4 regions of the Micromonospora sp. WMMD967 genome follow, and region 1 is predicted to be linked to each of the others. Evidence: riboswitches for the same ligand, from Rfam matches in the RefSeq annotation. Region 1 holds a riboswitch; each other region holds the start of a gene.
The links. A riboswitch is a leader RNA that binds a small molecule or an ion and turns the genes downstream of it on or off. The one in region 1 is predicted to bind cyclic di-AMP.
Positions count from the first base shown of each region.

Region 2: linked by a shared signal. The riboswitch ahead of O7631_RS20545 (transglycosylase family protein) and the one ahead of O7631_RS07715 (hypothetical protein) in region 1 are both predicted to bind cyclic di-AMP.
Region 3: linked by a shared signal. The riboswitch ahead of O7631_RS30565 (hypothetical protein) and the one ahead of O7631_RS07715 (hypothetical protein) in region 1 are both predicted to bind cyclic di-AMP.
Region 4: linked by a shared signal. The riboswitch ahead of O7631_RS05555 (NlpC/P60 family protein) and the one ahead of O7631_RS07715 (hypothetical protein) in region 1 are both predicted to bind cyclic di-AMP.

Region 1 covers NZ_JARUBK010000001.1:1,622,804-1,627,008, forward strand. The annotation lists gene O7631_RS07705 (MarR family winged helix-turn-helix transcriptional regulator) at 113-439, opposite strand; gene O7631_RS07710 (carbonic anhydrase) at 636-1,349, shown strand; gene O7631_RS07715 (hypothetical protein) at 1,499-2,518, opposite strand; cyclic di-AMP (ydaO/yuaA leader) riboswitch at 2,523-2,653, opposite strand; gene O7631_RS07720 (YibE/F family protein) at 2,820-4,190, opposite strand.
Region 2 covers NZ_JARUBK010000001.1:4,585,171-4,589,375, forward strand. The annotation lists gene htpG (molecular chaperone HtpG) at 1-1,124, shown strand, start outside; cyclic di-AMP (ydaO/yuaA leader) riboswitch at 1,419-1,592, shown strand; gene O7631_RS20545 (transglycosylase family protein) at 1,592-2,266, shown strand; gene O7631_RS20550 (hypothetical protein) at 2,355-2,690, opposite strand; gene dinB (DNA polymerase IV) at 2,814-4,001, opposite strand; gene O7631_RS20560 (VOC family protein) at 4,059-4,205, opposite strand, start outside.
Region 3 covers NZ_JARUBK010000001.1:6,801,256-6,805,460, reverse strand. The annotation lists gene O7631_RS30575 (SRPBCC family protein) at 1-368, shown strand, start outside; gene O7631_RS30570 (hypothetical protein) at 974-1,489, opposite strand; gene O7631_RS30565 (hypothetical protein) at 1,607-2,620, opposite strand; cyclic di-AMP (ydaO/yuaA leader) riboswitch at 2,676-2,807, opposite strand; gene O7631_RS30560 (cation diffusion facilitator family transporter) at 2,921-3,838, opposite strand; gene O7631_RS30555 (AAA family ATPase) at 3,945-4,205, opposite strand, start outside.
Region 4 covers NZ_JARUBK010000001.1:1,163,100-1,167,304, forward strand. The annotation lists gene O7631_RS05550 (peptidoglycan recognition family protein) at 1-1,697, opposite strand, end outside; cyclic di-AMP (ydaO/yuaA leader) riboswitch at 1,934-2,069, shown strand; gene O7631_RS05555 (NlpC/P60 family protein) at 2,083-3,123, shown strand; gene dcd (dCTP deaminase) at 3,183-3,761, opposite strand; gene O7631_RS05565 (pyridoxamine 5'-phosphate oxidase family protein) at 3,861-4,205, shown strand, end outside.

The sequences.
Region 1 (4,205 bases):
AGGACAGCGCGGGTGGCATGGCGGGACGAGGGGGTCGCGCTCGACGGCGGGCATTCGCGCACCCGCAGAGATTACCGCTGTGCCCGGTCGGGCAACGGCCCGGCGACGACGGTCAGGCCGGGGGGTCGACGTCCGCGGTGGGCGTCTCGGCGAACAGTGCGAGCAGCGCGCCGACCTGACGGTCGGCCTCGGCGGGGTGCCGGAACCGGCCGGCCGGGTTGAGGGTGTATTCGTTGCGCCTGCCGACGCGGGTCCGGTGCAGGTATCCGTCCGCCTCCAGGTCGGCGACGATCGCCTGCGCGGCGCGTTCGGTCACCCCGACCTCGGCGGCGACGTCCCGCAGCCGGGCGGTGGGGTCGCGGGCGATGGCCAGCAGCACGTGACCGTGGTTGGTGAGGAATGTCCAGTTCCGCCCGCTGCCGGTCGACGTGTTCGTCATCGTGTGACCGCCTCTCCGGATGCCCGCCCTCGGTGCGTCGCCCGCGGGTCGATTCGGGGTCAACGTATGAAATCTATATCACGCATCCCTTGACGCGTTTTTCGGTGCGTGTGACCGTTGACCCCGAGCCGGCGCCCGCCGCCGGCCCACCTGAAGCCGTTTGACCAGGTCAGATGCATCGAGACGAGGTGCGGGGATGAGTCATTCCGGAACTACCGGTGGGCAGCCGGGGCCGCAGCGGACCACCGACCGGGCAGCCGCGCCGAGCGCGCCGGCTCTGGCCTACACCGAGTTGGTCGCTGGCAACAGGCGCTTCGTCGACGGCTCTCCTCGCCACCCCAACCAGGACGCCGGCCGTCGGGCCGCCGTGGCCGACGGGCAGCACCCCTTCGCGGTGATCGTCGGTTGCTCCGACTCCCGCCTGGCCGCCGAGATCATCTTCGACCGCGGGCTGGGTGACCTGTTCGTGGTCCGGACCGCCGGCCACACCGCCGGCCCGGAGGTGCTCGGCAGCGTGGAGTACGCGGTGACAGTGCTCGGCACCCCGCTCGTGGTCGTGCTCGGTCACGACTCGTGCGGAGCGGTGCAGGCGGCCCGGGAGGCCGCCGCGACCGGCGCCCGACCGCCGGGGCACCTGCCCGCTGTGGTCGACGCCGTGCTGCCCAGCCTGCGCCGGGCCGACGCCGAGGGTGTGCAGGACATCAACGGCATCGTCGACATCCACATCGCACAGACCGTCGAGACGTTGCTCGGGCAGTCGCCCGTGCTGGCCGGCGAGGTGGCGCAGGGGCGGTGCGCGGTGGTGGGTGTGTCGTACCGGCTCGCCGCTGGAGAGGTGCGCCCGGTGGCCGCCGTACCGGCCGGCCTCACGACTCTCGACGCCGACCCGGCCGCGCCCGCCGCGGCCTGACGCGACGAGAGCCGCGTCGCTCCCGGCCTGACGCGACGAGAGCCGCGTCGCTCCCGGCCTGACGCGACGAGAGCCGCGTCTTTTGCGGCCCGATACGACGAGGGCCGTTCCGCGCGACGCGGAACGGCCCTCGACAAAGGTCCTGCGGGTCAGAGCAGCGACATGTGGACGTGGTCGGTGTGGTTCGACGGCCCGCTGTACGAACTCCAGCCGGTCGCCGGGAACCAGATCTGCCGGTTCCAGATGACGTAGTAGATGCCCAGTCGGTCGGCGTTGCGGATGAGGAAGGCGGCGACGTTGTTGCCGTACTTCCGGGTGTCGTCGTTGTGCCATGGGGCGAAGCCGCTCTTCTGCAGCGACCAGTCGCAGGCGCGGCCCTTGGGGTGCTCCCACGGCCCGCCGGAGCGGTAGCAGCCGACGAACCGGTTGAAGCCGGCCGCCTTGACCTCCTTGTACGCGTGCAGCGTGCGGGGGGTGACGCAACCCGACGTGGTCGGGTCCTTCTCGCTGCACGACTGCGGCTTCCAGTCACCGTCGGCGGTGCGACCCGGGCCGATCTTGGCGACCTTCGAGGTGGCGTCGACCAGGCCGCCGGTGAAGCCCTTCCCGCCGACGAGGGAGAGCGCCTTGTCGGCCTCGCTCTTCCGCTTCGCCATCACGGCGGTCTGCTTCTGCTGCTCGCGGACCTCCGCGTCGAGAAGTAGCTTGGCCTGCTCGGCGCGGGCCTTCACCGTGTTGACCTCGGCGAGCTTCTTCTCGTTGACCATGTTCATCTCGTCGAGCAGCGAGGCGCGCTGGACGAACGCGTCCGGGGCCTTGCTCTCCAACAGCATCGCGAGCGCGCCGATGCGGCCGGTCCGGTACGACTGGGCGGCGATCTGCCCAACCTGAGGGGCCAGCGCGTCCAGGTCGGCCCGGGCCCGATCGACCTCCTGCGCCAACTCGTTCTGCCGCTTCTTGGATTTGTCCAGTTGGGACTTCGCGGCGGAGTAGTCGCGGTTGGCCTGCTCGATGACGTCGGTGAGCAGCTTCGGCTCGCCGTCCTCCTCGTGCCCGGACGGGGTGGGGTTCGTCGGGGCGGCGTGGGCCGGGAGGGGCCCGGCGAGCACGGTGAGTGCGGCGATCACGGCCACCACGGGTGTCAACCAGCGGCGTAGGGGTGCCGTCACAATGTTCCCTTCCCTCGACCGCCGACCGGGTTAGCTGACGGGTTCGGGGCGGAAGTGGCCCCTACCGCTGACGCGGATTCACCCCACGTACCTGGGTCCCCGGCTCGCCGGTTGGCGATTGGGCGGTGGCACCGCAGACGCCGCTTCGCGCCTTCATCGGTGACCGGCAGCGAGGTTACCCGAGAGTCGACCGGGTGAGCTACGCCTGGATGCCGACCAAAAGCGTCATTTCGCCATAGCGTTGAGTGACCAGTGACGCGGTTCTCAGGGTGGAGGCCCGATCTGGTCACGCTGAGGAGTGTCACCATGTCGTATCCGTGCTCCTGTTCGGCTCCGGCCACCGGTCGGCGGCGGTAGATGGGGGTGGAGTCCGCGTCGGGTCCGACTCCTCGGGGTGACCCGTTCGCGGTGAGATCAGTGCGGCCAGTGCCTCCGCCCGGTCCGTCTGCGGTCGCGGGGCGGAAGCCCCGGCGGGCGACGTGGTGTCCGTGCGACCGGCGGCGGTGACCACCGCGGCCAGTCCGGTGGTCAGCGGCACGGCGGCGATCAGGCCGAGGGTGGCTACCGCGCTGCGGACGATCTCCTGGGCGAGGAACTCGCTGGTGAGGATCTGCCCGATCGGCCGCGCGTCGGCAGTGAGCAGGAGCAACAGCGGCAGCGACGCGCCCGCGTACGCCAGCACGATGGTGTTGACAGTGGACGCGATGTGCGCCCGACCGACCCGGGTCGCCGCGCGGTACAGCTGGAGCCGGGTCAGGCCGGGGTTGGCGTGCGCAAGCTCGGTGACGGTGGCCGCCTGGGTGACTGTCACGTCGTCAAGCACCCCGAGCGATCCGATGATGATTCCGGCGAGCAGCAGGCCGTGCAGGTCCACGTCGCCCTGGAACATCGACAGGGTGGTGGCTTCCTCGCTGCCGAAGCCGGTGAGGTGGGTCGCGGCCGTGGCGATGGTGGCGAGCACGCCGGTCAACACCAGGCTCCCCAGGGTGCCGAGCACCGCCACCGACGTCTGTGCGGTGACCCCGTGTGTCAGGTAGAGCACCACGAACATGATCAGGGCGGCACCGACCACCGCCACCAGCAGGGGTGACTTCCCCGCGCCGATGCCCGGCAGCACGAAGGTGAGCAGGATGGCGAAGCTGGCGGCCAGCCCGGCGAGCGCGGCGAGACCCCGCCACCGACCGAACGCGACGATCGCGGCGGCGAAGACGACGGCCAACCACAGCATCGGGGTGCCCCGCTGGTGCTCGGCGACGTTCCAGTTGCTGATGGTGGGATCGGTGGGGTCGGTCAGCTCGACCAGGATGACCTCGTCGCCGACCTCCACCCGGGGTGCGCCCGGCCCGTCGGGCACCGGCGTCTCGACCTGCTTGCCGGCCGACGGCCCGTCGTCCACGCGGACGTCGACGGTGCCACAGCGCCCGTCGCCGACGCTCGGTGTGCCCTCGGGGCTCGACGGCGACGGCGGGCACGGCTCCATCACCACCCGGGTCACAGTGCCGCTGTAGCGCGGCACGTCCGCGCCGCCGTCGGACTGCGGTGACCCGCCGCGTGGCCAGAGGAGTACGGCCGCGATCACGGTGGCGACGAAGAGGGGCACCACGGTCATGACGAGGATCCGTCGCACCCGGGGTGGGGCGGACGGAGCGGGACGGGCGTGGTCGGAACCCAAGGTGAGACTCCCAAC
Region 2 (4,205 bases), 3.0 Mb from region 1:
GGGCCGACCCGCTCGAGGTCGTGCACATGAAGGGCGAGGGCACCTTCGAGTACGAGGCGCTGCTGTTCCTGCCCAGCCACGCACCACTTGACCTGTTCTCCCCCCAGGGTCGCCGAGGCGTCCAGCTCTACGTCAAGCGTGTCTTCATCATGGACGACTGCGAGGCGCTCGTCCCGACCTACCTGCGCTTCGTCAAGGGCGTGGTCGACGCGCACGACCTGTCGCTGAACATCTCCCGGGAGATCCTCCAGCAGGACCGGCAGATCCAGATCGTCCGTCGCCGCCTGGTCAAGAAGATCCTCGCCACCGTCAAGGACCTGAAGGCCAACCACGCCGAGCGCTACCGCACCTTCTGGACCGAGTTCGGCGCGGTGGTCAAGGAAGGGCTGATCGACGACACCGACAACCGGGACACCCTGCTGGACATCCTCTCCGTGGCCTCCACCCACGACGCGACCGAGCCCACCGACCTGGCCGGTTACGTCTCGCGGATGAAGGACGGCCAGACCGACATCTGGTACGCCACCGGTGAGTCCCGGGCCGCCATCGAGAACTCGCCGCACCTGGAGGCCTTCCGGGCCAAGGGTCACGAGGTGCTGCTGCTCACCGACCAGGTCGACGAGGTGTGGGTCGAGCGGGTCGGCGCGTACGACGGCAAGACGCTGCGCTCGATCGCCAAGGGCGAGATCGACCTGGACACCGACGAGGAGAAGCAGCAGGCCGAGGCCGAGCGCGAGCAGCAGCGGCAGGAGTTCGCCGGCCTGCTCGACTGGCTCGGCACCACGCTGACCGACAGCGTCCGGGAGGTCCGCCTGTCGTCGCGACTGACCACCTCACCGGCCTGCGTCGTCGGCGACGCCCACGACCTCACGCCGACCCTGGAGAAGATGTACCGGGCCATGGGGCACGAGGTGCCCCCGACCAAGCGGATCCTGGAGATCAACCCCGGGCACCCGCTGGTCTCCGGGCTGCGTAAGGCCCACGAGCAGGGGAGCGACCAGGCGGCCCTGACCGAGACCGCAGAGCTGCTCTACGGCCTGGCGGTGCTCGCCGAGGGCGGTGAGCTGGCCGACCCGGCCCGCTTCACCCGGACGCTCGCCGATCGGCTGGCGCGCACTCTGTAGACGGTCGACACCCGGCCGGTGGGCCACCCGACCAGGGGACCCGCCGGCCGGTTCGGCGTGCGACGTCGAGCATCCGATCACCAACGGACACGTCGAGTCGCTCGGCGACACACCGTGATCTGGCTGCGCCACGGGCCTGATCGAAACCGGTCCACAGTGCTCTCTGCACAGTGGCCACTCGCCCGCAACCGCTGCGGGTGACGCCCCGCGTAGCCCGGTGAACAACTTCACAGGGGTTGGGCGATCGTCACCGACCGTGCCTAACGTCGGTCGGGTTCGCCACTGCGGACACCACGGCCGGCAACGCCAAATCCTGCCCCCGGCCGTCGGAACCCAGTCACCCGGGCAGGAGCGGGGGACCCACACGTTCCTCGGTGCACGTCACCTCGGGGTGAAGCCGCCACCGTGCGGCCGGGCTCCTCGGCCCGAACCCGACAGCTCACCTCGCCGGCGTGGAGGAAGCTCACATGACGTCAGTTCACACGCCCCGTCATCGACGGGTCACCACCCGCCGCCTCGCCGTCGGCACCCTGGCCGTCGGCGCGGTCACCGGCGCTGTCGCCCTCTTCGGCCCGGCCGCCCCGGCGCAGGCCGGAGTCAACTGGGACGCGATCGCCAAGTGCGAGTCCGGCGGTAACTGGAAGATCAATACCGGCAACGGCTACTTCGGTGGCCTGCAGTTCTCGCAGAGCACCTGGGCCGGTTACGGCGGCAAGAAGTACGCCGCCCGCGCCGATCTGGCCAGCCGAGGCGAGCAGATCGCCATCGCCGAGAAGGTGCTCGCCGGGCAGGGGATCGGTGCCTGGCCGACCTGCGGCAAGAAGGGCGGCTCGTCGGGCGGCTCCGCCACGAAGTCGACGAAGTCCACCGCCAAGTCGACGAAGTCCACCGCCAAGCCCACCGAGCGGCAGGAACGGCAGGAGCGGCCGTCGCGCGGCGAGCAGCCGGCGTCCCGCAACCATGAGCGCACCGCGTCGCCGTCGGGCGGCCAGACGTACCTGGTCCAGCCGGGCGACACCCTGTCGGAGATCGCCGACGCCCACCGGGTGTCCGGCGGCTGGCAGGCGCTGTACGAGCACAACCGGAAGCTGATCGGGGCCGACCCCGGTCTGATCTTCCCGGGTCAGAAGCTCAGCCTCTGACCGACGGCACACGAACGCTCGGCCGGATCACCGGCCGAGCGTTCGTGTGTGCTGCGCTGGTCAGCCCGAGTGCCGGGTCGGGTTCGGGTCACGCCGCCGAGGCGGACGCCTTCGGTGCTCGACGAGGCGCCACCGGGCCGGCGTTACGACCCCAGCGAGAGGCCGGTGCCAGGTCGGTCCCGCCGTCGACGGTCACCTCGACGGAGTCAGACCCGCCGCGGGACAGGCGCAGCGAATGCTCGGCACCCTGACGGGCAGCGCAGGGCCAGGCCTGCCCGGCGCACTGGAGATTGCGGCACTGACCCTCGTCGTCCGGCTCGTGGGCGCTCAACACGTCGATCGCCAGTTGCCAGAGCAGCGGGTCGGTCACGTCGTGCGGGCGCTCGGCGCCGCGGCTCGCTCGGTTGCTGGTGTCGTCGGACATGGTGGGTCCCCCCTTGTCAGGCTGTACCCCTCAAGGGTCACCCGTCGGCCGCCGGCTAAACCGCCGACCTGCTGTGATGTGTCTCCTGTCGCAACTCGCGCGCGGACACCGCACGCAGATCGGTCAATCCGGCAGCAGCGGCATCTCGACACCCGGCTCCCGGCCGAGCAGGACCGCACGGGTGAGCGCCGTCGAGCCGAACCGGTCGCGGACCGCGTCGACCGCGGCGTCCAACTCCGCGCCCGGGTCGCGGTGGAACGGCAACTCCGGCTGCACCGGACTGTCGTCCAGGTTGCCCACCGACACACCGATCAGCGTGACACCACGACTGTCGATCTCCGGCTGCGCCGCCCGCAGCAACGCGCGCGCGGCGGCGAGCAGCGGCGTCGTGTCCGCGGTCGCCTTGCCGATGGTGTGCGAGCGGGTCGCCCGGCTGTAGTCGCCGAAGCGCAGCCGCAGCACCACGGTGCGCCCGGAGCGCCCGGCCGCGCGCATCCGGCGGGTGACCCGGTCGACCAGGCCGGCGAGGATGGCGTCCAGTTCCGCCGGGGCGTGCGGGGTACGGCTCAGCGCGTGTTGGGCACCCATCGAGCCGCGTCGGCGACCGACCTGCACCGCGCGTGGGTCACGGTTGTGCGCCAGGGCGTGCAGGTGCCGGCCGGCACCGGACCCGAGCAGCGACACCAACGCGGCCTCACCGAGCCGGGCGACTTCGCCGACGGTACGGATCCGGTGCTCCCGCAGCTTCGCGGAGGTGACCGGGCCGACGCCCCACAACCGTTCGACCGGAAGGGGGTGCAGGAAAGCCGTCTCGGCGTCCGGTGCGACCACCAGCAGACCGTCGGGTTTCGCCACCCCGCTGGCCACCTTCGCCAGGAACTTCGTGCGGGCCACACCCACCGTGATCGGTAGGTGGACCCGCTCCCGAACCTCCCGACGCAGCCGCGCGGCGATGTCGGCCGGTGGCCCGACCAGCCGCCGCAGGCCACCCACATCGAGGAACGCCTCGTCGATGGAGAGCCCCTCGACCAGCGGAGTGGTCTGCCGGAAGATCTCGAAGACCGCGCGGCTCGCCGCCGTGTACGCCGACATCCGCGGCGGCACCACGATCGCGTCCGGACACAGCCGGCGTGCCTGCTGGCCGCCCATCGCGCTGCGGACGCCCCGCGCCTTCGCCTCGTAGCTGGCCGCGAGGACCACGCCCCCGCCGACGATCACCGGCCGGCCACGCAGGCGTGGATCGTCGCGCTGCTCGACCGACGCGTAGAAGGCGTCCAGGTCGGCGTGCAGGATGCTGGCACCGGGCGACACGTACACATGTTCGCATGGCATCCGGTGATCGCGGCAGTGACCTGGGCGAACGTGGCGTCAGTCGAGACAGAACTCGTTGCCCTCCGGGTCGGCCATGACGAGGTGACCGGCACCCAGCGGGGGAGCGGGCTCGTGGCGACTGAGCCGGGTGGCACCGTGCGCGGCGAGCCGTTCGGCCTCCTTCTCCAGGGCCGCCATCCGTTC
Region 3 (4,205 bases), 5.2 Mb from region 1:
ACCCCCTGATCGTCCAGGTCCGTCAACTGCCGCCCCGACCCGGTGCGCAGGCCAGTTACACGATCAACGACCGTCTGGCGGTCGGCCCGCTGCGCTTCACGACCACGTACCACGCGGACGTGCTGATCAACGAGGACGACGAGATCGTCATGGTGGCCCGTCAATGGCCGGCCACCACCGTGCGCAACCACACCCGACTGCGCCCCGAGCCGGACGGCCTGGTCCGGATCGACGTCGAGATCACACTGACCGCGCCGGCCCCCCTGTTCCGGTACGCGTTCCGCCAGGCCCGTGCCGCCCACCTCGCCCTGGCCACCCGACTGGGACCGGCCCTGGAACGCGCCGACGACCCCCCACCGGCCGCCTGACCCGCGCGCCCCACTCGCGCCCCGCGCGCCCAAACCTCACGCCCGCGCGCCCCACTCGCGCCCCGCGCGCCCGCGCCTCACGCCCGTGCGCCCCGCGCGCCCGCGCTCCGCGCCCCGCGCTCCGCGCCCCGCGCCCCGCGCCCCGCGCGCCCGCGCCCCGCGCCCCGCGCCCTCGCCCCCAAGATCCGCGCAATATCCCGGATGTTGCTGCCTCCGACGTGCGGGAGACAGCACTATCCCTGATGTTGCGCGGATCTTGAGGGCGAACACCCGGCGCGACCGCCCGCGGGCGGATCGGCGCGCCCGCAGCCCTCAAGGTCACGCTCGATCATGGATGTAGTGGCCTCACGGCGCTCAGGCCACCACTACATCCTGGTTGCAGCGCGATCATGGCGGCGAACACTCGCCGTGGGGCGTTGTCGCGGTTGGGCGCCGCGATCATGGCGGCGAACACCCGCCGTGGGGCGTTGTGGCGGTTGGGGGCTGCGATCATGGCGGCGAACACTCGCCGTGGGGCGTTGTCGCGGTTGGGCACCGCGATCATGGCGGCGTGGCCGCCGTTGGGCGGCGTCGCCCTCTCGCGGCGCCTTTGTCGGGGGCGACGATCATGGCGGCGTGGGCACCGACGTGCGGGCGGTGCTCGCGGTGGTCGTTCGGGCGGCCTGCCGGCGGCCCCACGGCTTGTAGGTGGAGAGCACCGTCGCGATGATCATGAGGGTGGTCGACACCGCGGGCGCGATCACCAGGTCGGCGCGATCGCGTACGGGCAGGGCGGCGCCCAGCGCTCCGGCGTGCCGCAGATTCGGGGTGAGCAGGAACAGCACCAGTCCGACCATCACCGTGGTGATGACGAGTTTGACCAGCACCCACCGGTAGCGCAGGAGGCCCCACGGGGTGAGCAGCGCGCTGACGACACCGATCAACCAGACCAGGACGCTCAGCGGTGCGAACAGGACGGTGCCGACCAGCGCGCCGACCGGGTAGAGGACGGCCGGGTCGGCGCCCCGCTGTACGGCGATGCCGAGGGTGAGCAGCACCAGGTCCGCGCCGAGCCAGCCCAGCGAGGTGACCAGGTGCAGGGTGAGCAGTGCCTTGCGGGCGGTAGGTGGGATCCGAGGCATACCGCGATGCTGCCCGCTGACCGTGGCCGGGTCGTCCGATGACCGGCGACATCGGGTGTACGTCCCGCGACGTAGCCGTGGCCGGTGCTCCTCGACGGGGGCACCGGCCACGAGCGGTCAGTAGACCGACAGGTGTACGTGGTTGGTGTGGTCGCTGGACGGGTCGCCGCCCGCCCCGCTGTACGACTTCCACCCGCTGCTGGGCAGCCAGATCTGCCGGTACCAGATCACGTACAGCACGGCGAGCCGGTCGGCGTTGCGGATGAAGTACGCCGCCAGGTTGTTGCCGTACGTCTTGTCCCCGCCGGTGGCGTCCCCGCCGAAGCCGCCCTTCTGCGCGGCGAAGTCGCAGGCTCGGCCCTTCGGGTGTTCGCCCGAGCCGCCGTTGCGGTGGCAGGAGACGTACCGGGTGAAGCCCGCGGCCTTGGCCTGGTTGAGCGCGTGCAGGGTGCGCGGGGTGATGCAGCCGCTGGCCGGCGTGGGGTCGTCGACGCTGCACGACTCCTTCGGCCAGGAGCCGTCGGAGTTGCGTGGCGCGGCCTTCGCGTTGCTGGTGGAGGTGCCCCGGTTGGAGCCCGTGTCGGCGGTGGTCTGCGGCTTCGGGGTGGTGGCGACGGTCAGGGCCCGCTCGGCCTGCTCCTTGCGCTTGGCCATCACCGCGACCTGCTTGCGCTGTTCGTTGATCTCACCGTCCAGGGCGGCGCGGGTCCGGTTGGCCTGGTCCTTCGTGCTGAGGAGGTCGCGCAGCACCCGGTCCTCGTTGGCGGCCACCGCGTCCAGGGAGGCGGCCCGGTCCATGAAGCCTTCCGGGGTGTTGCTGTTGAGCAGCGCCGAGATGGTGCTGAGTCGGCCGGTGCGGTACGCGACGCCGGCGATCTCGCCGACCTTGCCGCTGCGCTGGTCGAGTTCGACCTCGATGGTCTTCAGTTGGGTGGTGAGCTGCTGCTGCCGCTGCACGGAGGTGTCCAGGGAGCGTTTCGCGTCCAGGTAGCCCTTGCTGGCGGCTTCGAGCTGGGCGCGGAGTGCCGGGGTGCCGCCCTCTTCGTCGGAGTCGGGTGCGGCGGCCCGCTGGCCGGTCGGGGGAGCGGCCGAGGCGGTGCCGGCCGGCAGCGCGACGCCGAGAGCGAGCATCGCGACGATCAGGGCCGCCAGTCGGGCGGCAGGTGGTCGTGCTGGTGCCACTGCGCATTCCTTCCGTCAGCCGCCGACCGGGTTAGCTGACGGGTTCGGGACGGAAGATCCCTACCGCTGACGCGGATGCACCCCAGGAACGTGGTTCCCCGGTTCGCCCGTGTGGGCGATTAGGCGACGACCACCACCGGCGCCGGGAGGCGCCGCCTGGTGGCGGCCGGGACAGAGCCTACCGGTACTGGTGGGGCGGCTGCAGCGAATGTGACGGACGGTGAGTGCGTCAGCACGGGGAAGTCACCTTCACCACTCGATCGAGCCGCACGACCCGGAGGCGGCGCCTGGCTCGATCTGCAACGTGGCGTGCTCGATTCGGAAGTCGTCGTGCAGGGCCGTACGCGCGGCGGTGAGCACCGCGCCGACCTCTGCGCCGGGCTCCATGGTGAGGTGTGCGGAGGCCACGTCCATGCCCGAGGTGAGCGTCCAGACGTGCAGGTCGTGCACCTCGACCACGCCGGGCACCGCGGCCAGCCGGTCGTGCACGGCGGTCACCTGGAGGTGTTCCGGTGCGGCCTGCACCAGGATGCGGATGGCTGCCCGGGCCAGCCGCCAGGTGCGCGGCAGGATGAACACACCGATGGCGACGGCGACCAGCGGGTCGGCCCACCACCAGTCGGTGACGGTGATGAGCAGTGCCGCGCCGATCACGCCGACCGAGCCGAGCAGGTCGCCGAGGACCTCCAGGTAGGCGCCCTGGATGTTGATGCTCTCCCGCGCGCCGGCGCGGAGGAGGGCGAAGGCGACGATGTTGGCGAGCAGGCCGAGGACGGCCACCAGGAGCATCGGACCGGTGATGACCTCGTGCGGGTCGCCGAAGCGGCGGATCGCCTCGATCAGCACGTAGACCGCGACACCGGAGAGCAGGACGGCGTTGGCCAGTGCGGCGAGCACCTCGAGTCGGTAGAGCCCGAAGGTGCGCTGCGGGTCGCCGGCGGCCCGCCGGGTCGCGGTGATCGCGGCGAGCGCCATGCCGATGCCCAGCACGTCGGTGAACATGTGCCCGGCGTCGGAGAGCAGGGCGAGTGACCCGGTGTGCAGGGCGGTGACCGCCTCGACCACCATCAGGGTGGCGAGCAGCCCGAATGCCGCCCAGAGTCGACCCCGGTGCTGGTGTGCGGCATTGGCGACGGATCCGTGGTGGTGGTCATGACCTGCGCCCACGTGAACTACCTTCCGCCGCCGTCCGAGGTCCGGTCCAATGTATGTTCACATCGCAATGTGTGCAAGTGTGCGGGTCGCGCCTCCCCCCGGCGGCCGCTCGCGCAGGTCAACCGGTGGGGTCGATGGTGGTGAGTCGCTGGGTGGCCCGGGACAGCGCCACGTACAGGGTGCGTACCCCCGCACCGGGATCCGCCCGGATCTCGCTCGGGGCGACCAGCACGACTCCGTCGTACTCCATGCCCTTGGCCTCCAGGCTGGTGACCACCTGCAACCTCGGCGCGTCCAGCGCGTCCAGCCAGCCGGCGACCTCGTTGCGACGTGGCACCGGCGTGATCACGCCGACCGTGCCCTCCACCTCGGCCAGCAG
Region 4 (4,205 bases), 460 kb from region 1:
TACACGGGGACGGTCGTCCGTCCGGGTTTCGGCGTGGCCACGACGCCGACGGTCCAGTTGGCGGTCGGCGCGGACGCGGGGTTGTGGAACCAGGCCCGCTGCCCGAGGTACCAGATCGCGGTCCAGTCGCCCTGCCGTCCGGCGAGCGCGTACGTCTGCCCGGCGGATGCCCGGGCCCCGTGGTCGGACACGGCCATCGTGTTCGGGGTGCCGTCCGGCCGGAGCGCGATGTCGTTGACCAGCGGCGCGTCCGCGGACGGCCCGCTCCGCAGCACCACCGACGATGAGCCGCGCGGCGCGCACGGAACACCTGCGGTGACGCATCCGGTGAACGCCGGTTGGTTGGTGGCGTAGTCCGGGTCGATCCGGACCAGCCCGGTGGCCGGGGTGCCGGTGTCCAGCCGAGGTGCGTGCAGCAGGTCGAAGTAGTGCGTCCAGTCCCAGTACGGGCCTGGATCCCAGTGCATTCCCCGCACGGTCGAGGCGACGGTGCCGGGCACGTTGTCGTGGCCGATGATGTGCTGGCGGTCGAGCGGGATTCCCAGCCGCAGCGCCAGGTGCCGGACCAGCTTCGCCGAGGTCCGGTACATCGCCTCCGTGTACCAGGTGCCCTGCGCGGCGAAGCCCTCGTGTTCGAGACCGATCGACTTGGCGTTGACGTACCAGTTGCCCGCGTGCCAGCCGACGTCCTTGGTCTTCACGTGCTGGGCGATGTGCCCGTCGACCGAGCGCAGCGAGTAGTGCCAGCTCACGTACGTCGGGTCCTGGACGAGTTGCAGGGTCGTCGCCCAGCTCGCCTCGGTGTCGTGGATGACGATGTACTCGATCTTCTGCCGGGCGGGCCGGTCGGAGAGATCGTGGTTGCCGTAGTCCCCGTCGCCGAACGCCTCGTAGGGCGCGGGGATCCACTCGCAGGAGATGGTGCGCGGGCATTCCACCCCGTCCGGGCGGGCCAGCCGGCGTAGGCCCAGCCGGTCCAACCAGGAGCGCTGGGGTTGTACCGCGATCGCCGGCAGGGTGATTCGCTGCCCGTCGTCGGTCACCCGTGACTCGCCTGCGGCGATGGTGGTGAAGACCTCGTCGGCGAAGGCCGCCGCGGCGTCGGCGCTGTCCGCACCGGCGTAGCGGGCCACCGCGCCGTACCAGGCCGCCGGGTCGGTGTCCGCGCCGACCGGCGCACCCAACTCCCGCTGGTACGCGCTGAGCAGCGCGGCCCCGCCCCGGATGTTGACCTCCGCATCGGTGCGCAGCGCCTCGGGGGCGGCGCCGGTCAGCGCGGCTGCGGCGTCCACGGTCTGCAACGCGGCGGCGGCCGGCCCGGGAGTCTCGGCGGGCCGGGGCGCGGGTGCCAGGGCGGGCCGGGAGTCGTCGCCGCGTGGGTCCTCGGCACCGGCGTCGTGGTGGCCGCGCCCGGGTAGAGCGGCGACGTGGCGGGCGTCGGTCAGGTGCATCGGGCCGTAGCCGCCGCTCGTGCTCGGTGTGCCGGCGTTGCTGTCCCAGCGGGACTCCAGGTAGGAGACGCCGAGCAGCACACCGGTCGGTACGCCGTACTCGCTCGCCGCGGCGGCGTACTGCTGCTGGCGGTTGGCGGTGGGTGCGGCGGCGGCCGCCGCCGAGAGTGGCACCGCGCTCGCGGCGGCGATGACGGTGGTGGCGAGCAGTGCGCGCCAGCCGGTCGACAGGGTTGGATGGTGCATCGAACCCCCTAGATTCTCGCGGGTAGAGGTCAGGTCACCATCGCGCCGCTGGAGAGTCCGCGTCAATAGCTTTCCATGTATCGACTTGTTCAGAAAGAAATCTTCATTCCGGGCCGCTGGCCCCCACGCGATCGGTACGGAGTGTCACGGCCCCACGGGTTGCGGATTGGTAACAGGCGTCTCTACTCTGGTCATTCGTCGGCCCGATAGCAGCTCCGCCCAGCCCGGGCGGTAACGGACCGACACCGCCGAGTCGTTTCCGAGCGAACCGGGGACCCAGGTCCCTCGGGGTGAATCCGCAGCCACTGCGGTAGGGCGCCGACTTCCCGCCCGAACCCGTCAGCTAACCCGGTAGGCGGTCAGGAAGAAGGAGTACGGAACCCCGGTGGCACTCCATGCCCCGCGGCCGTCGTCCGAGCGGTCGGCAGCAGCCGGCCCGACGCCGATCGTGCCGCGCCCACGCTGGTCCCGCTTCACCACCGCTCTCGCCGCACTGGTCGGCGTCGCCGTCGTCCTGACGGGCACCGCCACGGCGGCCCACGCCGACCCGTCCGTCGCGGAGATCGAGCGTCAGATCGACGAGGACTGGAACAAACTCGAACCGATCATCGAACGGCACAACGCCACCCGGGCCGACCTCGCCGTCAAGCGCAAGCAGGCCGACGCTCTGGCCGCCCGCATTGCCCCGCTCGAACAGCAGGTCGACGCCGCGATGGACAAGGTCAGCGCCCTCGCCGTGCGGGCGTACAAGGGTGAGACCGTCTCGACCGTCAACGCGATGCTGGGCAGCCGGTCGCCGAGCGAGGTGGTCAGTCAGCTCGAGATGCTCGACCGGTTCGCGCACAACCAGCAGCAGGACGTCCGCGAGGTGGCCGACCTGCGGGACGAGTTGGCCGCGCAGAAGGCGCCGCTGGACGACATGGTGGCCCAGCTGACCCGTACCGAGGCTCAGTTGGCGGCGAAGAAGAAGCAGATCAACGAAGAGATCGACCGGCTGCAGAAGCTCCGCCTCAAGGTGTACGGCAACGGTGGCGGTGGCTCGTTGCGCCCCGCGCCCTGCCCCGGCACTTATCCCGGCGGGGCCGCGGGTGTCGCGGTGAAGTTCGCCTGCGCACAGATCGGCAAGCCCTATGTGTGGGGCGCCGAGGGACCCAACTCGTACGACTGCTCCGGTCTGATGCTGGCCGCCTGGGCGAAGGCCGGTGTGTCGTTGCCGCACAACGCTGCCCAGCAGAGCCGCGTCACCAAGGACGTCAGCAAGGGCGACCTGCGCCCCGGCGACCTGGTCTTCTACTACAGCGACATCCACCACGTCGGCATGTACGTCGGCGGCGGCTGGGTCGTGCACGCCTCGCAGGCCGGCCAACCGGTCAAGATGAAGAAGGTCGACGACGGCCCGATCCACAGCTACGGCCGTCCAGGCTGATCGGGAGTGACCGAAGGGCCCGTCGCGATCCGTCGCGGCGGGCCCTCGTCGTCACGGGTTCAGCGGGTCGGCCAGGTGCGCCAGTGCTGCCAGGCGCGGCTGGGCGTCGGCCCCCGCTGACCCTGGTAGCGGGATCCGTAGACCACCGAGCCGTACGGGTGCTCGGCCGGCGAGGAGAGCCGGAAGATGCAGAGCTGCCCGATCTTCATGCCCGGCCAGAGGGTGATCGGCAGGTTCGCCACGTTGGAGAGTTCCAGCGTCACGTGTCCGGAGAAGCCGGGGTCGATGAAGCCGGCGGTGGAGTGCGTGAGCAACCCGAGCCGGCCCAGTGAGCTCTTGCCTTCGAGTCGGCCGGCGAGCTGGTCGCCCAGGGAGATGACCTCCAGCGTCGAGGCGAGCACGAACTCCCCCGGGTGCAGCACGAACGGCTCGCCGTCGGGCACCTCGACCGCCGAGGTCAGGTCGTCCTGCTGCATCGCCGGATCGATGTGGGTGTAGAGGTGGTTGTTGAAGACCCGGAACAGCCGGTCGAGTCGGACGTCGATGCTGGAGGGTTGGACCAGGGTGGGCTCGAACGGCTCCAGGCCCAGCGTGCCGGCCTTGATCTCGGAGACCAGGTCGCGGTCGGAGAGCAGCATCGGACCACCATAGCCGCGTTGCCGAAACCGGCCGGATTCGGTGCCGGTGACCAGCGCGTCGAGGTCGCCCGTCGTACATTTGTTCGATAGAATGCTCGCATGGCTTCCTGGTCCGATTTCGCCGCCGACGAGCCCCGACTCGCCGACGGGATCCGCGTTCTCCTCCAGCAGTACGGGCCGGGCTTCGGCTACCTGGCCACGGTCCGCGCAGACGGTGGGCCCCGGGTCCACCCGGTCTCCCCGGTCATCACGGACGAGGGTCTCTTCTGCTTCATCATCGACTCCCCGAAGCGCCGTGACCTCGAACGCGACGGCCGTTACGCGTTGCACTCGTTCCCCCCGGAGGAGAGCGACGACGAGGCCTACCTGGCGGGGCACGCTCGTCCGGTGACCGATCCGGTCCGGGTCGCGCGGCTGGCGCAGAGTGCCCGGGCCGAGCAGCAG